3 regions of the Vibrio sp. 1249-1 genome follow, and region 1 is predicted to be linked to each of the others. Evidence: predicted binding sites of a transcription regulator. Region 1 holds the regulator's gene; each other region holds the start of a gene.
What was found. The regulator CRP, encoded in region 1, controls carbon source genes, mostly activating them, when cyclic AMP is high. The targets are predictions, from matches to a motif close to TGTGANNNNNNTCACA.

Region 2: the regulator CRP is predicted to act here: its motif matches at 5,206-5,221, upstream of cytR (DNA-binding transcriptional regulator CytR).
Region 3: the regulator CRP is predicted to act here: its motif matches at 4,183-4,198, upstream of udp (uridine phosphorylase).

Annotation. Positions count from the first base shown of each region.
Region 1 covers NZ_JAWOWJ010000023.1:15,744-22,993, reverse strand. The annotation lists gene R7Z50_RS22795 (aspartate aminotransferase family protein) at 214-1,425, shown strand; gene astA (arginine N-succinyltransferase) at 1,535-2,554, shown strand; gene astD (succinylglutamate-semialdehyde dehydrogenase) at 2,583-4,040, shown strand; gene R7Z50_RS22780 (DUF1338 domain-containing protein) at 4,289-5,080, shown strand; gene crp (cAMP-activated global transcriptional regulator CRP) at 5,217-5,849, opposite strand; gene R7Z50_RS22770 (phosphoribulokinase) at 6,090-6,959, opposite strand; gene R7Z50_RS22765 (YheU family protein) at 7,085-7,250, opposite strand, start outside.
Region 2 covers NZ_JAWOWJ010000012.1:26,385-33,634, forward strand. The annotation lists gene hslU (HslU--HslV peptidase ATPase subunit) at 1,128-2,459, opposite strand; gene hslV (ATP-dependent protease subunit HslV) at 2,483-3,034, opposite strand; gene ftsN (cell division protein FtsN) at 3,150-3,698, opposite strand; gene cytR (DNA-binding transcriptional regulator CytR) at 3,924-4,952, opposite strand; gene priA (primosomal protein N') at 5,256-7,250, opposite strand, start outside.
Region 3 covers NZ_JAWOWJ010000002.1:16,454-23,703, forward strand. The annotation lists gene R7Z50_RS03600 (RNA methyltransferase) at 102-836, shown strand; gene R7Z50_RS03605 (CBS domain-containing protein) at 1,081-1,500, shown strand; gene R7Z50_RS03610 (zinc/cadmium/mercury/lead-transporting ATPase) at 1,673-3,979, shown strand; gene udp (uridine phosphorylase) at 4,294-5,052, shown strand; gene R7Z50_RS03620 (DUF1887 family protein) at 5,210-6,370, opposite strand; gene R7Z50_RS03625 (methyl-accepting chemotaxis protein) at 6,534-7,250, opposite strand, start outside.

The DNA.
Region 1 (7,250 bases):
TCTCTATTTTACTTTCTTGATGCATAAATAGTCATAAGCAGTGATTAATGGAAGTTGCTTTCGAGAACGAAAAGAATAAATCACTATTGAAATGGTTAATTAAATGTAAATACAATGCCGCAATAGCTTAAATGCAAAACATTATTTGCTGGCAAAGAGAGCCGGTTAAATTCGCTTATCTGCTACGCATGCGGTATCAAGAAGGAATGTGCAATGACAACGGAAATTAAAGTAGAGCGCGGTTTATTCGATGAGGTAATGGTACCTTGCTATAACCCGATGGAAATGATCCCTGTTAAAGGTGAAGGTTCACGTGTTTGGGATCAGGAAGGTAATGAATACATCGACTTTGCTGGTGGTATTGCAGTGAGCTGTCTTGGCCATTGTCATCCAGTAATGGTAAACGCACTAACAGAGCAAGCTAACAAGCTTTGGCACTTAAGTAACGTTATGACGAACGAACCAGCCCTTCGTCTGGCGAAAAAGCTAACAGAAGTGAGTTTTGCTGAGCGTGTGTTCTTTGCTAACTCTGGCGCAGAAGCAAACGAAGCCGCTTTGAAGCTGGCACGTCGTTATGCAGCAGACGTTCATGGCACTGAGAAATCTGAAATCATTGCATTCAAACAAGGTTTCCACGGTCGTACATTCTTTACCGTAACGGTTGGTGGCCAAGCGGCATACTCTGACGGCTTCGGTCCTAAGCCAGGCGACGTGACACACCTTCCTTACAACGATATCGAAGCTTTACAAGCACACATGTCTGATCGTACTTGTGCGGTCATGATGGAGCCACTACAAGGTGAAGGCGGCATCGTGCCACCAACGCCTGAGTTCGCTCAAGCGGTTCGCGAGCTGTGTGACAAACACAACGCCTTACTGATCTTCGATGAAGTGCAAACTGGTAATGGCCGAACAGGTAACTTCTACGCTTACCAAGGTTTAGGTATCACGCCAGATATTCTAAGTACTGCGAAATCACTTGGTGGCGGTTTCCCAATCGGTGCAATGCTAACGACAGCAAAATTGGCAGAGCACATGAAAGTGGGCACTCACGGTTCTACATATGGCGGTAACCCACTAGCGTGTGCGGTTGCAGAAGCGGTTGTAAATGAAGTCACTAAGCCAGAGGTTTTGGCTGGTGTACTAGAACGCGAAGCAATGTTCCGTGAAGGTCTAGAGAAGATCAACGCGAAGTACAACATCTTCTCAGAAGTGCGCGGTCAAGGCCTATTACTTGGCGCTGCACTAAATGAAGAATGGCAAGGCCGTGCGCGTGACGTGCTGGTTGCTGCAGGTAAACAAGGTCTCATGGTATTGGTTGCGGGTGCCAATGTCGTACGTTTCACACCATCACTCGTTATCACACAACAAGAAATTGAAGAAGGCTTGGCGAAACTGGATAAAGCGATCGCGACTTTAGTTTAAGCGCGATATCAGTTTAAACGTCAACGCAGACACCCCCGTCAAGGATCTCTGATGGGGGAATTGTTCCTACAATATAGTTAGGATCTTCTTGCATCTGGAGGGAGTATTGATGCTAGTAGTTCGCCCTATCGCGATGTCGGATTACGACGCACTGCACACTTGTGCGGTGGAGTCTGGTCACGGATTTACATCTCTACCGGTTAACGAAGAACTGTTAACCAATCGAATCAAACATTCAGAGTACAGCTTTGGTAAGCCAGATGTGGCAGAACCAGGCGATGAAGGCTACCTGATGGTTGGCTTTGACTCTGAAACGGGTGAGGTTGCGGGTACCACCGGAATCGAAGCATCTATCGGCTGGGATGTCCCATTTTACTCATATCACATTAGTAAAGTTGTGCACTCGTCGCCAAAGCTTGGCGTTAACAACGTCGTTAAACTGCTTACTTTTGGTAATAATTACACTGGTAACAGCGAAATTTGTACCTTGTTCTTGCGTGAGAAATTCCGCCAAGGTCTGAATGGTCGTCTAATGTCGAAGTGTCGTTTCCTAATGATGGCAGAGCACCCAGAGCGCTTCTCTGAAACGATCTTTGCGGAGATGCGTGGCGTTTCAGACGACGAGGGTAATTCACCATTCTGGCAATGGCTTCAAGAGCATTTCTTCTCTATCGATTTCACTCTTGCAGATTACCTGACAGGTATCGGCAAGAAAGGCTTTATCGCCGACTTGATGCCGAAACTGCCTATTTACATCAACCTGCTCAGCCCAGAAGCGCAAGCCGTGATTGGTCAAGTACATGACAACACGCGTCCAGCGCTGAAGCTGCTTGAGCGTGAAGGTTTTACCAACCGAGGCTACGTCGACATCTTCGATGGTGGCCCAACGGTTGAGTGTGATCTGCGTAATATTGAGTCGGTACGTCATTCATTCCGCGCGCAAGTCAAAATCTCTGAACATTCCAGCACACAAGACTTCTTGATGTGTAATTCATCTTTCGAGAACTTCCGTGCGACAGTCACTAAGGCGGCGTATGACGCAGAGACACAGAGCGTAATGATCGCACCAGACGTTGCGGATGCACTTTCGGTTGAAGAAGGGGATTTCGTTCGCCTTCTTCCGCAGTAACAGACGACAGAATTTAAGGATAGAAACAATGACACATTGGATTGCAGGTGAATGGGTACAAGGTCAGGGTGAAGCATTTACGTCTCTGTCGCCGTACAACCAAGAAGTGATCTGGCAAGGCAAAGGTGCAACGGCAGAGCAGGTGAACCAGGCGGTATCTGCAGCGCGTGAAGCGTTTATTGACTGGAAAAAGCGTCCATTTTCAGAGCGTGAGGCAATCGTGTTGGCTTTTGCGGAGAAAGTAAAAGAGAACAGCGAAAAAATCGCCGAAGTGATTGCCAAAGAAACTGGTAAGCCGATTTGGGAAACGCGCACTGAAGCAGCAGCCATGGCAGGTAAAATTGCCATTTCGATTCGCGCTTATCATGACCGTACTGGTGAGGCGAGCCGTGAAGCAGCAGGCAACCAAATCGTATTGCGCCACCGCCCATTGGGCGTGATGGCGGTGTTTGGTCCTTACAACTTCCCAGGCCACCTACCAAATGGTCACATTGTGCCTGCGCTACTGGCTGGTAACACGGTAGTCTTCAAACCGTCTGAGCAAACGCCATGGACGGGTGAACTGGCAATGAAGCTATGGGAAGAAGCCGGTCTGCCGAAAGGCGTGATTAACCTTGTTCAAGGCGCGAAAGAAACTGGTATCGCCCTAGCTGACGCAAAAGGCATTGATGGCGTACTGTTTACGGGTAGCGCGAATACGGGACATGTATTACACCGTCAATTTGCGGGTCAACCGGGCAAGATGCTCGCACTAGAAATGGGTGGTAATAACCCGATGGTGATCTCTGATAAATATGGTGATTTGGATGCCACGGTTTACACCATCATCCAGTCAGCGTTTATCAGTGCTGGGCAGCGTTGTACGTGTGCTCGTCGTTTGTATGTGCCATTGGGTGAAAAAGGCGATGCGCTTATCACCAAGCTCGTTGAAGCGACACGCAATATTCGCGTAGACCAACCATTTGCAGAACCTGCGCCATTTATGGGACCGCAAATTTCGGTCGCGGCAGCCAAGTTTATTCTTGATGCCCAAGCCAATCTACAGTCTCTTGGCGGTGAAAGCTTGATTGAAGCGAAAGCAGGAGAGGCGGCGTTTGTTTCTCCTGGCATCATTGATGTAACGAACATTGCTGAGTTACCAGATGAAGAGTACTTCGGCCCACTTCTGCAAGTGGTGCGCTACGAAGGATTAGACAAAGCCGTGGCGCTAGCAAACGATACGCGCTTTGGCTTATCTGCTGGTTTGGTTTCAACCGACGACCAAGAATGGGAATACTTCGTTGACCACATTCGTGCAGGTATCGTGAACCGTAACCGCCAGCTCACTGGTGCAAGCGGTGATGCGCCATTTGGTGGTCCGGGGGCGTCGGGTAACTTGCGCCCAAGCGCTTACTACGCAGCAGATTACTGTGCGTACCCAATGGCATCAATGGAAGGTCAAGAAACTGTCTTGCCTGCAACATTGAGTCCAGGTGTAGCGCTATAAGTTTTAATTATAGAGTCGCAACTATGCATTGCGGCTCACCTTGCCGGCGCATCATTTAGGTATGGGTTGTAGTGATCGTTGGCAGAACACGAAAAGTGAGCAAAGACTCGGAAAAGCGTGTTGACTGACTGGCATTTACCGTCACAGGTTGATGGTTGCTCGTTCATTATTCTGGACAACTTTTGTTGTGAACGAGCAGCCAACTTCCGCTTACCTTTAAACTCTACATCTCGTAACAAGGAGTCGTTATGACGCCCGATGTGTTATTTGAATCGCTATGGCAAGATTACATTCAACGTCTTTGCCCTTCGGCGGCTAAAGTGCATCAGCTGCTTCAAGAAGATGAGCCTCTGATTAATGATCATATAGCTTTACGTACCTTCAATATCGCGCCTCTTGATATTGAAACTCTAGCTAAGCCATTTGTAGCTATTGGTTACAAGGCGTGTGGTGATTACGTTTTCGAAAGCAAAAAGCTGGTTGCTAAGCACTATGAGCACCCAGATCCGAAGCAACCTAAAGTATTTATTAGTGAGCTAAAAGTTGAAGAGTGCTCGCCTGAGCTACAAGAGATTGTGAAAAATTTGGTGGCACAAGTCGATGCTGACAAGCTGAACGATAGCGCATTCTTACATGGTGGACGCTTGTGGGATTTAAGCTTTGCTGATTACCAAACGTTGGCTAAAGAAAGTGAGTACGCATCTTGGCTTGCGGCGCATGGTTACGGAGCAAACCACTTCACGGTGAGCGTTAACCAACTCAATGAATATGAAGAAGTGAAGCAGGTAAACGATCATCTGCGTACCGCTGGGTTTACCATTAATGAAAATGGTGGTGAAGTGAAGGGCACTCCTGAGGTGTTGCTAGAGCAGTCATCGACCATGGCAGATAAAGTAGCGGTTCGTTTTAGCGAAGGCACTGAAATTATCCCTGGCGGGTTTTATGAATTTGCTAAGCGCTATCCGATGGAAAATGGTGATTTGTACCCAGGTTTCGTGGCCGCTTCAGCTGACAAAATCTTTGAAAGTACGAATGGCTAAGTTTTAGGGTTAACCTGTTAAGCTTACTCATTAGTGTTCGCTGCACCCTATCTCATTTGGTCATGAGTAAATAAAAAGCCACCAATGTTGCCATTGGTGGCTTTTATAATTTTGTTCGTGTCACTCTAGTTCGAGATTAACGAGTACCGTAAACCACGATGGTTTTACCGTGAGCAGAGATTAGGTTCTGCTCTTCTAGCATCTTCAAGATACGACCCACTGTCTCACGAGAACAGCCAACAATTTGACCGATTTCTTGACGAGTGATCTTGATTTGCATGCCGTCTGGGTGAGTCATTGCGTCTGGTTGTTTTGCAAGGTTCAGAAGCGTCTGAGCGATACGACCAGTTACGTCTAGGAACGCCAGGTCACCTACTTTTTGGCTAGTTACTTGAAGACGACGAGCCATCTGCGCAGAAAGGCGCATTAGGATGTCTGGGTTTACTTGGATAAGCTGACGGAACTTCTTGAAAGAAATTTCAGCAACTTCACAAGGAGATTTAGCACGAACCCAAGCTGTACGCTCTTGGTCTTCCTCGAATAGACCAAGTTCACCAATAAAGTCTCCTTGGTTTAGGTAAGAAAGGATCATCTCCTTACCTTCTTCGTCTTTGATAAGAACCGCAACAGAACCTTTAACGATGTAGTACAAAGTTTCTGCCTTTTCGCCCGCGTGAATTAGCGTGCTCTTTGAAGGGTACTTATGAATATGACAGTGTGAAAGAAACCACTCTAATGTTGGGTCGGTTTGAGGTTTACCTAGAACCATAATATCTCACTTCCTCTGCAGGGTACGCTTGCGCTATCCATATTTTAGCTAAGCCTGAATTAGGCCTACTAGAATAAGAGCACTTTTTATATGCTGCAAGCTCTCTTGTGTTTCGGTAAGAAATAGTATCCTTTTTCGAAAACGATTTCTTGATTTTAATCGTGCCATGATTGAGATTTTGTAAGCAAAACTGTGCACATGATCACGGTATGAAAAGTAAACATCTTCGCAGGCAGGTTTTTAGCCAATTTTCCCTGTTTCGATGAGCTGTTGTAGGATAGGCCGAACTATGAGCTCCATTGCAAAGCTCATCTTACCGCCGGGTACGACAATCGTGTTGTGGCGTGACATGAATGAGCCATCAATCATGGCCAGCAGATATGGGAAGTCGACATTCTTGATACCGCGTAGGCGAATCACCACAAAACTCTCATCCAAACTAGGGATGCCTTTTGCATTAAGTGGGTTGGAAGTATCAACGGTCGGTACGCGCTGGAAGTTGATGTGAGTACGAGAAAACTGCGGAGTGATATAGTTGAGGTAATCGTCCATGGATCGCACGATTGAGTCCATTACCGCTTCACGCGAATGGCCGCGATCGCGAGTGTCACGTACGAATTTTTGGATCCACTCTAAGTTCACAATCGGCACCATGCCAATTAAGAAATCCACATGTTGAGCAACATTAACATCGCCATCGACCACGCCACCATGTAACCCTTCATAAAACAGCACGTCGCTGTTTTCGGGTAAGTCTTGCCACGGTGTAAACGTGCCTGGCATTTGATTGTAGGGAACCGCTTCGTCAAACGTGTGCAGATAACGGCGCACGCTGCCAGTGCCGTCATGCCCGAACTTACGGAAAAACTCTTCTAATCCCGGGAAGTCATTAGCTTGTGGGCCAAAGTAGCTAATGTGTCGACCTTGCTCGCGGGCTTTGCGAATTTCGATGTCCATTTCTGGGCGAGTAAAGCGATGGAAGCTATCGCCTTCAACCCATGCGGGTTTAACGTTCATCATATTGAACATTTTACGGAAGGCTTCAGATGTAGTGGTCGTGCCGGCACCGGACGAACCAGTAACCGCAATAATTGGGTGTTTAGCTGACATGACAAACCTTGTCGAAAATTACTTACCTGTAATGTGCAGTAGAGTTACTACTGCACGGTCGATATCCCACTATAGCACGTAACAATACCTTGTCATCGAGTGGGATACGGTAAAATGTGAAGGGTCTAAAATTTTGTTTTATGCTGAATATCGACGGTTTCGTGTAGCTCAGAGAACACGATAACCGCTTCACCTTTTTCCAATTGAGCTTTAACTTGATCAATTTTGTCTTGCAAAGAAACCTCGACGGTTCCGTAATCCGTTCCTTCGCGTAAGACGAATTCACGAATT
Region 2 (7,250 bases), on a different contig from region 1:
GTTTGCTGTTAGCAGATTCTTAGTCTCGCTTGAGCTCGCTAGAATGACGAGATCTTTTGATTTAGATGTTGTCAAAGTCACCGTCATTCTGAACAACGAGGAACGAGTGTGATTCAGAACCCATCGTCCGGTTGTGCAGTGGTTAAGGTGAATGGGAAAGAATAGGCGTCTGCTGTTAGCAGATTCTTAGTCTCGTTATAATGACGAGATCCTTTGATTTAAATGTTGTCTAAGTCACCGTCATTCTGAACAGCAAGGAACGAGTGTGATTCAGAATCTATCGTCCGTTTGTGAAGTGGTTAAGGTGAGTGGGAAAGAATAGGCGCCTGTTGTTACCAGATTCTTAGTCTCGCTTGAGCTCGCTAGAATGACGAGACCTTTTTGATTTAGGTGTTGTCACAGTAACCGTCATTCTGAACAGCGAGGAACGAGGGTGATTCAGAATCTATCGTCCCAATAGTGCCGTGGTTAAGGTGAGTTGGAAAGAATAGGCGTCTGCTGTTAGCAGATTCTTAGTCTCGCTTGAGCTCTTAGAATGACGAGATCCTTGATTTGGGTATTGTCAAAGTCACCGTCATTCTGAACAACGAGTGTGATTCAGAATCGATCATCCGATTGTGCGGTGGTTAAGGTGAGTGGGGAAGAATAGGCGTTTGCTGTTAGCAGATTCTTAGTCTCGCTTAAGCTCGCTAGAATGACGAGAGCTTTTGATCTAGATGTTGTCTAAGTCACCGTCATTCTGAACAGCGAGGAACGAGTGTGATTCAGAATCTATCATCCGATTGTGAAGTGTTACGGTGAGAGAGAAAGAATAGGCGTCTGCTGTTACTAGATTCTTAGTCTCGCTTGAGCTCGCTAGAATGACGAGATCTTTTTTGATTTAGGTGTTGTCACAGTAACCGTCATTCTGAACAGCGAGGAACGAGGTGATTCAGAATCTATCGTCCCAATAGTGCCGTGGTTAAGGTGAGTTGGAAAGAATAGGCGTCTGCTGTTAGCAGATTCTTAGTCTCACTTGAGCTCGCTAGAATGACGAGAACTTTTGATTTAGGTGTTGTCACAGTGGCCGTCATTCTATACAAAAAGCCCAGAAACAAGGTTCTGGGCTTTGGTAAAATAGATTGCGATTAAAGAATAAAGCGGCTTAGATCTTCATCTTCAATTGTGTCGCCTAAGCGTGCTTTCACATAAGCGGAATCAATAACGAATTTAGCGCCAGATTGCTCCGCTGCGTCGTAAGAGATTTCATCCATTAAGCGTTCCATAACGGTGTGTAAGCGACGAGCACCGATGTTTTCTGTGCTTTCGTTGACCGTCCATGCAGCTTCCGCGATTTGCGTGATACCGTCTTCTGTGAATTCGATGTCCACATCTTCCGTTTTCATCAACGCAACGTACTGCTCTGTTAGAGAGGCTTTTGGTTCTGTCAGAATGCGTTTGAAGTCGTTGCTGCTTAGTGCTTCTAGCTCAACGCGAATTGGTAGACGACCTTGCAATTCTGGGATCAAGTCAGATGGTTTTGCCACTTGGAATGCACCAGATGCAACAAACAGAATGTGGTCTGTTTTTACCATGCCGTGCTTGGTTGATACCGTGCTGCCTTCAATCAATGGAAGTAGGTCGCGCTGAACACCTTCGCGTGAAACGTCTGGGCCTGAGCTCTCGCCGCGTTTACAGATTTTGTCGATCTCATCGATAAATACGATGCCGTTGTTTTCAACGTTGAAAATCGCTGCTTCTTTTAGCTCTTCTTGGTTTACCAGTTTCGCCGCTTCTTCTTCCGCTAACGCTTTCATTGCGTCTTTGATTTTCAGCTTACGTTTTTTCTTAGTGTCGCCTGCCAGGTTTTGGAACATGCCTTGCAGCTGGTTAGTCATCTCTTCCATACCAGGAGGCGCCATGATCTCTACGCCCATCTGCGGTGCGGCTACGTCGATTTCAATTTCTTTATCGTCTAGTTGGCCTTCACGCAGTTTCTTACGGAAGATCTGGCGAGTGTGAGAAGACTCTTCCGTTTGCTCTGCTTGACCCCAGCTATCACGTGCTGGTGGCAGTAGCGCATCAAGAATGCGTTCTTCCGCTTGCTCTTCTGCTCGGAATTTCACTTTCTCCATCGCTTGTTGATGCGTCATTTTCACAGCGACATCTGTTAGGTCACGGATGATGGTTTCAACTTCTTTACCAACGTAACCCACTTCGGTGAATTTTGTCGCTTCAACTTTGATGAAAGGGGCATTTGCCAGTTTTGCGAGGCGTCGTGCGATTTCAGTCTTACCAACACCAGTAGGGCCAATCATCAAGATGTTTTTTGGCGTCACTTCGGCACGCAAGCTTTCTTCAAGCTGCATGCGGCGCCAGCGGTTACGAAGTGCAATCGCAACCGAACGCTTGGCTTTTTCTTGACCGATAATGTGGCGGTTCAATTCATGAACGATTTCGCGAGGCGTCATTTCAGACATATTCTTTCCTTACTTCGTTACGATTACGCGGTTGGTTTTTCAGGCTCTACTGTTGAGTCTAGCTCTTCTACCGTGTGGTGATGGTTAGTGAAGACACAAATATCACCCGCGATATTGAGAGCTTTTTCCGCGATCTCACGAGCATCTAGATCTGTGTTTTCTAGTAGGGCGGTTGCGGCAGCTTGTGCGTAAGCACCACCAGAGCCAATCGCAATCAGGTCATGTTCTGGCTGTACGACATCACCATTACCGGTAATGATTAACGATGCGGTTTCGTCGGCAACGGCAAGTAAGGCTTCGAGCTTGCGCAGAGCACGATCGCTACGCCAGTCTTTGGCTAGCTCAACTGCCGCTTTGGTTAGGTGACCTTGGTGCATTTGCAGTTTGCTTTCGAAGCGCTCAAAAAGGGTGAAGGCATCCGCAGTACCGCCGGCAAAGCCCGCTAGTACTTGGTTGTTGTATAGGCGGCGAACTTTGCGCGCATTACCTTTCATTACGGTATTGCCTAGAGATACTTGGCCATCACCCGCGATGACGACTTTATTATTTCGACGTACAGATACAATGGTAGTCACAGTCGACCTCTTGATTATTTCTCTTTGGATTTAATTCAGTATATGGGGGAGGAGAAATGGGGATTCAAGGGGGCAAAAAGAAAGGCCCTAGGATCTTAGCTCCTAGGGCCTGAGTTTAAAGATTTTCTTTCCAAATCGCACACGGCTCGATTTTCGCGCGTTGCAGTTTATGACGATCACGTTCTGCATCACGTTTGAACTTATACGGACCTAGCACCACGCGATACCATGAACTGCCTTCTTTCTTACGAATCTTGCTCGACATCCCTTGGAACGCGATTGCAAGCTTGCGCTCTTCGGCTTGTGCCTGAGTTTTGTACGCGCCACACTGCATGATGTAAGGAATTTTAGAAACTTCAATTTCTTTGGCCACAACTTCAACTTCACGTTTCGGTAGTGACTCAACATATTCCCATTTTTCTTCTGGTGGTGGCGGCAAGTCTTTTTTCGGCTTTGGTTTGCTTACAGTGGTTGTTGGCTGCTTCACAACTGGTTGTTTAGGTTCTGGGTCGCTACTCAAAAGGTAAAGACCATAGCCAAAACCGCCCACGAGCAAGATAGCGAGCAGGCCACTGCGCCAAGGTTTTTTTCTTCTCGGCGGCTGTTTTTTTGTCGACTTTTTTGGGGCGCCTCGCCCCCGTCTTACATAATCTCTATTTGCCACGGTTATTTCTGGTCATCAAGGATTCTTGCAAATATGTTAATCCAGAACGAGTTGAGAAAACACCCTATTGATAGAATCTTGATAGCTAAAGCGCGACAACGCCCGAGTGTAAGAGTGTGTTTCCGTTCTCACTTACATTTATTCAGGGATACACAAAAAGCAGGAGGGGTAAATAAAAAAGCGGCGCCTTAGCACCGCTTTGGGGATGAATACCTAATCTTTAGGTTAAGGGCGCTGTGGTGGCGCTGCACTTCCACGAATGACGAGATTAGTTTCAAGCAGACGCGAGCCTGAATGCACGTCGTGGCCTTTTAACATCTCGAGCATCATTAGCATCGCTTGTCGACCAATCTCATAGCGAGGTTGAGAGATGGTGGTCAACGGTGGATCGCAGTACTGAGCGAAGTTAATGTCATCAAAGCCCACAACAGAGAGATCTTGCGGTACTCGTAAGCCAAGCTTTTTCGCTTCTTGAATTGCGCCGATGGCCATTGTGTCACAGTGACAGAAAATAGCCGTTGGTGGTTCTGGCAATTCGAGCAGTTTACGAACGGCTTTTGCTCCGCCATCAAAAGAGAACTCAGTAATGACACTATATTGTGGATCTTTATTGATGCCGGCACGGCGCAGGGCTTGTTGGTAGCCTTGCTGGCGGAACTGACACAATATTGCTGTATCTGGTCCAGAGATTTGAGCAATGCGTTTATGACCTAATTGAGTCAGGTAATTCACCGCTTCAAATGCTGAGGTCAGGTTATCAATATGTACTGTCGGAAGCTCGAGCTCTGGCGCAAATTCACACGCCATTACCATCGGAGGTAAGTTCTTTTGCTCTGGCTTACTGACATCGAATGGTAGATCTGTACCAAGCAGTAGCATTCCATCTGCCTGCTTAGTAAATACGAGGTTAACGAAAGAGCTTTCGCGTTTCTTCTGTTGTCCGCTATCGCCCAGCAGGACTAGATAGCCATGTTCCATGGCTGCATCTTCAATACCGCGAATAATTTCAGAAAAATAAGGATCACAGATGTCGGGAACGATAGTAACAATGGTTTTTGATTCGTTTCTACGTAAGTTACGCGCTAATGAGTTTGGAGAATAACCCGCTTCAAGTACGGCATCTTCTACTCTCTTTCTTGTAGAAGAAGATACTTTCTCTGGATTCATTAAGGCTCGAGATACCGTAGCCGTAGACACTCCCGCAAGCTGGGCAACATCCTTCATTGTCGCCATAGTTTTTAACCTCTCATTTATTTTTTGCCAAGATGACGTTATTCCGGTTTGAAATCAGAGTAATCAAACCGAGTTAGAGCTGTATTTGCTCTTCGCTCAGTTCGTGTTAACGAGTGGGAAAATGGATTCTTCACCGCGATATCAATTTGTGGGAATAGTCATTGTTTTAATCTAAGCCTGTGCAAACAAGTCACTTTAGACTTTTCTAATTTGGATAGTCTATTCATTTCTAAAGTGAAAGTTACGGTCTGTTTAACAAAAATTGTAATCTTGGTGTGATTCTGGTCACATTAAATGGTAATTCATTACATAGTTAAACGTTTGCTAGCTGAGATCTTGTGGTTCTATGTCTAAATTCCAGCGTACTTTCTTAGCATTTGGCAACAACTCAATAGCAGGTTTGGCACTGGTTAATAACTTTTGCATCAATGAACGATGCTGAGTTTGCAGTAATAGTTGCCAACGGTATTTACCAGCCCGCTTGGCCAAAGGTGAAGGAGTAGGGCCTAACACCATGCAGGAATCATCGAACAGAGGGTGTGACTCTAACGTAAAGCGAACCTGACGCAGGAAGTCTTCAACTACCTCACTTTGGTTCGCCTCTGCTTTAAACAGAGTCAAGAAACTATAAGGCGGAAGCTGAGCCAATTTGCGTTCTTCCAGAGCAGTCATAGCAAAGTGGCGATAGTCTTTTTGAAGCAGGGCCTGCAGCAAGCTGTGCTCAGGATGGTGGGTTTGTAGGATAACCTCGCCAGGTTTACTTGCGCGGCCGGCACGACCTGCGACTTGAATAAACAACTGCGCTAGTCGCTCGGAAGCGCGGAAGTCACTACTATAGAGAGAGCCATCAACATCCAAAAGAGCAACGAGCGTTACATTTGGAAAATGGTGCCCCTTAGCCAGCATTTGGGTGCCAATCAGAATTTGATGTTCACCTTTACGAATCGATTCAAGGGCATCTTCCAAACTACCTTTGCGACGTGTGCTGTCTCTGTCGATGCGAATGGCGTTGTATTCTGGAAATAACTGAGCCAATTGTTGTTCGAGTTGTTCCGTTCCTACGCCGACGGTAACCAATTGGGTTGAACCACACCCCTGACATTGATGAATCACCGGTTGTTGTGAGCCGCAGTGATGGCAGCGTATTTCGTTGCTGTAATGGTGGAACGTATAGTACGCATCACAGCGTTTACATTCTGCAATCCAACCGCATTCATGGCACATCAAAGCGGGCGAAAAGCCTCGGCGGTTAAGAAACAACATTACTTGATTGCCAGCTTTTAAATGCTTGCGCATCTCGGCAATCAGTTGGGCAGATAAGCCACTTTCTAAATACTGACCTTTTACATCTAACACTTTATTGGTGGTTGGCACGGCAGAGCCAGCTCGTTGGGTTAGTGTTAAATGGTGATACTTGCCTGACAAGGCATTGTGCAATGTCTCCAGTGCAGGTGTGGCTGAGCCCAGAACAATCGGAACTTGTTCTTTATGAGCGCGCATTACAGCAACATCGCGTGCATGATAACGCAAGCTATCTTGCTGTTTGTAAGAGGTGTCATGTTCCTCGTCCACAATGATAATCCCGAGATCAGCAAAAGGCGCGAGTAGGGCAGAGCGTGTGCCGATAATGATTCCGGCCGCTTTGTCGCGTGCAGAAAGCCACGCATTCAGACGCTCCGTCTCGTTTAACCCGGAGTGGATGACGTCAACTGGCACATTAAAACGGCGTTTAAAGCGGTTGATGGTTTGTGGTGTTAAGCCAATCTCTGGTACTAAAACCAAGGCTTGTTTACCTTTCTCTAAGACCGGCTTGATAAGGTTTAAGTAAACTTCTGTTTTACCAGAGCCAGTTACTCCCTCTAATAAATAGCAAGCAAAGCCTGTTTGGCTATTTACACTTGCAATAGCGAGTGCTTGTTCGTGGTTGAGCTTTGGCTTCTCGACGTCGCATTCAACGTGCTGTCCCCACTGGGTGATTACAGGCTTCTTCTCGATACGTTCAATCCAGCCTTTCTCTTCTAAAGACTTTAGTACTGTTGAGGCTATCTCTTGGTCGACAAATTCCTGGTGAGGCAAAGCGCCGTTAACCAACATTTGCAAGACCTTCTGTTGTTTGACTGCTCGACGATCAAGCCCTTGCATCAGCTTGTCTTTACCGGATTCGGTAATTTGCCACTCTTGTAGCGTCGCAAAATCTGCAGGCTTTCCTTTACGTAGAGCTGCTGGCATCGCATTGTGTAGCGTATCTCCAAGTGGGTATTGGTAGAACTGGCTGCACCAAGTCAGCAACGAATAAAGCTTTTCAGACCATATCGGCTG
Region 3 (7,250 bases), on a different contig from region 1:
ATTTAGGTATAATTTATAATCTCATCCGCTCGATACCGAACTTTCGTGAAGATTGTTTAGGGTACACTCGCCGAATAACCATTTTCACCTGGGATACTTTAATGATTTCAAAAAACCAATTAAAACTGCTTCGTGCTTTAGGTCAAAAGAAACAGCGTAAAGCGCATGGCTTATTCCTAGTTCAGGGTGAAAAGAACGTACTAGAGCTAGCAAGTAGTTCATTGAAGGTGAAGCAGGTTTTTGCAACAGCGGCATTTCTCGAACAAAATGCTGGTACGCTAAATCGTTTTGATTGTGTTGAAGCATCGCTTGATGAATTGACCAAAGCGAGCACGCTTGTGAGCAATAATGCGGCCATTGCTGTGGTTGAAATTCCGAGTGTAAAAGAGCCTCAAGCGAAAGGCTTGATGATTGCGCTAGATGGTGTATCCGACCCTGGTAATCTAGGTACGATTATTCGTGTTGCAGACTGGTATGGCATCAAGCACATTATTGCGAGTACAGATTGTGCTGATCCTTATAATCCTAAAACGATCAGTGCGACCATGGGCAGCTTTGGCCGCGTACAAGTGAGTTTGGTGGATTTGCCAAGTTACTTGGAACACGCCAAATTGCCAGTATATGGCGCGTTTTTGGAAGGAGAGAGCGTTCATAAAACGGATTTCGCTGCTGAAGGTATTTTGTTGATGGGCAGCGAATCTCATGGTGTGCGTGAAGCCGCAGCAAAATTCGTGACAGATAAGATCACGATTCCGGCGTTTGGCGGTGCCGAATCACTGAATGTCGCGATGGCGACTGGCATTATTTTAGACAACATGCGCCGCCAACATAGCTAACGCAACAATTACATAATAACAAAGCCAGTCAATTGACTGGCTTTGTTGTATTTTGCCTAGAAAAATCAGCCTGGCTGAATCTTGCGTTTAACGAAATACAGTGAATGTTGTTCGGTGAGTTAATTTTGTTTTAGTTCAATAGGCTGTGCCTATAAATAAAATTACTCCTTTCCATTTAGTAAAATCAGGAAATTAGGCGACACTTATCTAAAGGCCGCAATAAAATGCCCTTAAGGAGATAAGAATGCATTCATTAAAAGTAAAAGATTACATGACGTTGCAAGCGGTGACTTTCACGAAAGATATGTCACTTTCGGCAGCTTTAAACAAAGTAATGCAAAGTGTCACACTAGGTGGCCCTGTCATTGATGAAAATGAAAAAGTGGTTGGGTTTTTATCGGAGCAAGACTTATTAGATAAGTTGGTGAAAGCAAGTTATCACTGCCAAGATACACATACGGTACAAGAGTGTATGCATGATGATGTCTTATCTGTTTCTCCAGAAATGTCAGTAATTGAACTGGCTGACATGATGAAAGTTGGAAAGCCGAAAATGTATCCAGTGGTGGATGGCAAAGGTAAGTTGGTTGGTGTTATCACAAGAAGAGACGTGCTGCGTGCCATAGGAATGACATTAAATGAGTGTTTTAAGCATCCCGTTTAACCTCTCTGTTTAAACTTTACGGAATATTGCTTTTAAACTGGTTTGGAAAGACGCTTCGGCGTCTTTTTTATTTTCTATCGCCGAACTGTACAAATTTATCTTGACCTTGGAGCTTACTCTAAGGTTTATCCTTAGCAATAGGTAAATCACCGATACCAATAAGGAAAAAATTATGTGTACAAAACATCAAGGTTGCCAATCTAGCAAAATCAAAACTGCGGTGCCGCTTGGTGCAAGCGAGTCATGCTGTGCGCCAGTAAAATCTTCGCTCAATATCTCTCAGGCCAGTGTTGATGTTTCTGAAAGCTCTTGCTGTAGTGGAGGAGGCTGCAGCGTTGACACAGGCGAGGAAGACGATCCCACAAGGGAGAGTAATTCCTCCGTTCGGAACGCTTGGCTTGTGTCAGGTATGGATTGCCCATCTTGTGCGCAAAAGCTTGAGAAAGCCATTACGTCTTTACAAGGCGTCAGCCAAGCCAAGGTTTTGTTTGCAACAGAAAAACTGGTCGTCGATTTTGATGATCGAGAGCTGATAGCTACGATAGAGCAGACAGCCCAAAAAACGGGTTTTCCGCTCTCTTCACTGGATGCTCCAAAACCAAGCACTACAAAGAAAGGCTGGCTTGGCGTCATAAGAGACAACATCCAAATTCTCTCGATTGCTAGTGCAATGGCTACTGCGGCAGTAATTTCTAAGATCGACCCTCAAATAAGCGCTTGGTTATTCACTTTGACGTGTTTACTTGGTTTATACCCAATCGCGCTCAAAGCATTTAAGTTGGCGCGTAGCGGTACGCCTTTTGCGATTGAAACGTTAATGAGTGTAGCGGCGCTCGGCGCTTTATATTTAGGTGAAACCGCCGAAGCCGCAATGGTGTTATTGCTTTTCCTTATTGGTGAAAAGTTAGAAGCATATGCATCATCTCGCGCGCGAAGCGGTGTCCAGGCGTTAATGGACTTAGTCCCAGAAAATTCAATTTTAATTATTGATGGTGAACGCAAAGAAGTACCAGCTGCGCAGCTTAAACCAGGGGATATCATAGAAGTCGCACCCGGAGGTCGTTTGCCTGCCGACGGTGTTTTGCAAGATGCGCTTGCGAGTTTTGACGAAAGTGCGTTAACGGGAGAATCTGTTCCCGTTGAACATCAAACCGGTGGCAAAGTGATGGCCGGGGCTGTGGTTGTCGATAAAGTGGTTCGTTTACAGGTGACTTCCCGTCAGGGCGAGAATGCGATAGATCGAATTCTTCATTTGATTGAAGAAGCAGAATCCCGTAAGGCACCATTAGAACGCTTTCTTGATAAATTTAGCCGTTGGTATACGCCACTAATGATGTTGGTGTCTCTGATGGTTATCGTTACTCCGCCATTACTATTTGCCCAACCGTGGGAAACGTGGATCTATCGAGGACTCGCCCTGCTGTTGATTGCTTGTCCATGTGCATTAGTCATTTCAACGCCTGCGGCGATCACTTCTGGCTTGGCGGCAGCGGCTAAGCGGGGCGCATTGATCAAAGGTGGAGCGGCGCTTGAGTTGCTTGGCAAGGTTGAGTCTGTCGCATTTGATAAAACTGGGACACTGACGCAAGGTAAACCAGAAGTGACCGACGTCTTTGCTTTTGATATGGATGAAGACAAGTTACTTAGCCTAACTGCGTCAATCGAGATTGGTTCAAGTCATCCTCTAGCGGTTTCTTTGGTTACCAAAGTGCAAGAGCAGGGGCTTACTATTCCTGAAGCGTTGGATAAAACCGCGCAAGTAGGCTCTGGTGTCACAGGTTACGTCGATGGAAAAATGGTCCAAGTGGTCACGCCTTCAAAGGCAGACTTTCCACTTTCTCAACAAGCCAAAGAGCAAGTGGTTACGTTGGAACAACAAGGTAAAACGGTTGTCATTGTGCGTTTCGATGACGAGGTCATTGGCGTGATCGCATGGCAAGATACATTGCGCTCAGATGCCCAGCAAGCCATCGCAATGTTGAAGGAACTTGGGGTCACGTCGGTGATGCTAACGGGTGACAACCCGAGAAGTGCAGAAGCAATGGCAAATAGAATAGGCTTGGATTATAAAGCGAGTTTGTTACCTGCAGACAAGGTGCATTACGTCGAGAAGCTATCACAACAACATACCGTTGCGATGGTGGGAGACGGTATCAATGATGCTCCAGCCATGAAAGCTTCGAGCATTGGTATTGCGATGGGAGGCGGTACGGATGTTGCGCTCGAGACTGCTGATGCGGCGTTAACACACAACCGGTTGATTGAGCTACCTGCCATGATAGAACTGTCGCGTGCGACGCTAAGTAACATTCGTCAGAATGTCGCGTTAGCGCTAGGTTTGAAAGGTGTATTCTTAGTGACAAGTTTACTTGGGGTTACTGGGTTGTGGGTTGCAGTATTAGCTGACAGTGGTGCAACAGCACTGGTGACATTGAATGCGTTGAGATTACTTCGTTTTGAGTCCAAACAGATCAAATAACTGACCTAACCAATGATCCCACTCATTAATAGCCCGAGGCATTCGTGTATCGGGCTTTTTTTAACCGTATTCACCTGATGCGATCAGACGTTTTTCTCGTCCTTGAAATCACGCATTGCTATGCAACAAAATGATTTAACGCCCCTTAAAGTGTGATCAATACCAGTTTTGTTTGAAATTTCATTTTCATTACATTTTGTCATTGTGATTGTGATCACTCTATGTTGGTGAAAGGTTCGCTACAGTGCATCTGTACCCAATAACTGATTAATGAGCTTATTGTTCATAAAATAAGCCACAATAAGGAGCGACTTATGTCTCAAGCTGTATTCCATTTAGGTGTTACTGAAGCTGATCTTAATGGTGCGACTCTAGCGATCATTCCTGGTGACCCAGCGCGTGTTCAAAAAATCGCAGAACAAATGGAAAATCCAGTATTTCTAGCAAGCCATCGTGAATACACGCTATACCGTGCAGAGCTAGACGGTAAACCTGTTGTGGTTTGTTCTACAGGTATTGGTGGTCCTTCTACCTCTATCGCAGTTGAGGAATTGGCACAGCTTGGTGTTCGCACTTTCCTACGTGTTGGTACAACGGGTGCAATTCAACCGCATGTAAACGTGGGTGACATGATCGTAACGACGGGGTCAGTTCGTCTTGACGGTGCGAGCCTACACTTTGCTCCTATGGAATTCCCAGCAGTTGCTGACTTTGAAGTAGCAACCGCAATGAAAGCAGCGGTAGAAGAGTCTGGCGCTACAGTTCACATGGGTGTGACTGCATCAAGCGACACGTTCTACCCTGGTCAAGAACGTTACGATACGTTCTCTGGTCGTGTTGTTAAGCGTTTCCAAGGCTCTATGCAAGAATGGCAAGACATGGGCGTACTTAACTTCGAGATGGAGTCTGCAACACTGCTAACAATGTGTGCGAGCTCTGGTTTAAAAGCGGGTTGTGTGGCTGGTGTTATCATCAACCGTACACAAAAAGAGATTCCAGATCATTCAACTCTGAAAGAAACGGAAGCGCGTTCAATTAAAGTGGTTGTAGAAGCAGCGCGTAAAATGCTTTAAGCCGCTATAGTTGGCATTTAAACAAACAGAAAAAACCAGAGGCTAACCTTTGGTTTTTTTCTACTTATAGAAATGCGTACAGCTAAAATTTAGGTATAAAAAAAGCAGCATTAATGCTGCTTTTTATCGTTGTGAACTTTAGCTTTTCTTAATGGCACTATATCTCGTCTGAACCGCCCGCGTCTTTAAACCAAGCCGTTAAGTGCGTTCTTAAATCTTTAAGCTCATCAGGGCCAATCAGGGCTAGCCCTAAGTCTTCAGCACGAGTAATGTCATTGTGACGAAGAGGACGGAAGCTCACCAACATTGCGCGCGCTTGTAAGCCACCTAATAGATCGCGAAGCGATTCTAACTTATATAAAGTATCGTCGCCGTCATCTCTCATGCCTTTGGTTTTGCATTCGATGATGTGCAGCTTGTTGTTTACAACTGTTGCGACATCTAACTCATTGCGTACTTCACTTTCACCAAGTTTGCGATAAACCTGAACATTTAACGATCGATCTTGGATCGTCGGCATGGTGTCTTGGATTTGCTTCACGGTGCTGTGAACCAAAGTTTCTAACCACTCACCGTTTGAAAAGCGTCGAGCATCTTCATCTGCAAACGTTAAAACGCCATTCTCATAGGTGGCGATTTCTGCTTCTACTAAATCTGAAAGCAACATGTTGAGCTCACGGTAGCCCTGCTGTTTTTCGGAGAGCTCGACATCAAGCTTTTGTTCTTTGCGGCATGTGGTTGCAAGGTAGTTAAGTGTTGCTAGACCTGGCCCAAGCTCAAGCGCATTTGAGGCCCATCGTTCACCAAGTTCATACAATTTTTTATCAAGAAGAGGTGGTAAATCAACGTGGTGAAACTCGCCGCGTGCACCAAAGATAGTGAGGTAATCTGCAATCGTAATGTGATCTTCGACTTGGGTATCTTCTTTGCCATCAGGGTATAACCAACAAAGCTTATCGCTACTAGGCTCAACCACAAAAATTGGCCAGCGATAGGTACGGAAAACTTCGTACACCGACAACAAGCGATGACGAAGACCACAGCTCGCGTTCAATTTTACATCTTCGCCGCGTTCATGGAGATCTTTTGCCAGTTTTTGAATTGCTTGTTTGATCAGAGATGTATTAACAGCGGATGGAATTTCAAAAAATTCAGAAGTAATTTCTCGTTGATCTAAAACGGCACTCAGTCGGTCAAATATATCTAACTGGCTCTTGTCTCCGATGAAGACGATATGTGTGCTTAGCGTACGATTATCTAATAGAGGAGTGACCAATCTCACTGGGTCTTGGTCGATAATACCAACATGAACAGCCATAGATTTTCCTTTTTATGAGGCCGCTCGAAAAGAGTTGTGCAAGGGGATGAGCTGGCCTTATTAATCATATGTAGACATGGCCGACAAAAAACAAGGGCGACTTAACAAAAAGTCGCCCTTATACAGTTGATTGCACTAATTAATGCTCTTAATTATAAAGTATTTATAACTTAAATCGGTGGACCAATTCATTTTGCTGATGAGCCAAGTGGGTCAGTGATTCACTGGTTTGTGCGATATTCGACATGGCTTGGAAACTTTCATCGGCGATGCTGTTGATATCTTCGATGCTGCGAGCAATGTCTGTTGATGTTTCACTTTGCTCTGCTGCTGCTTGTGAAATGTGCGTACTCATTTGGCTGATTTCGATGATTAGCGCCTGGATCTCTTCCATTGAGCTGTTCGCTTTTGACGCTTGCTCAACCGACATCTCCATATCGCTCATACAGCTTTGTATGACTTGGTTTGCCGATTGTGAGCTAGATTGCAGATTACTGATCATAGATTCAATTTCAGTGGTTGATTGAGTCGTTCTTGATGCGAGTACTCGTACTTCATCTGCCACTACCGCGAAGCCGCGACCTTGTTCACCAGCGCGAGCCGCTTCAATTGCCGCGTTCAATGCCAGTAGGTTGGTTTGCTCCGCAATGTTGCGGATCACATCAAGGATAGACCCAATTTGACCACTCATCTTTTGTAGCTCAGAAACTGCGGAGACCGATTCGTTCAAACGTGTTTCTAGTTGATTAATGGTTGAGATGTTACTGCTCATAACATTTCTGCCTTCTTCAGAGGCAGATTCGACGCGTTGCACCATTTCTAGCGAGCCTTGCGCACTTTGCGCGACTTCCTGCACTGAATGGGACATTTCTGTCATCGC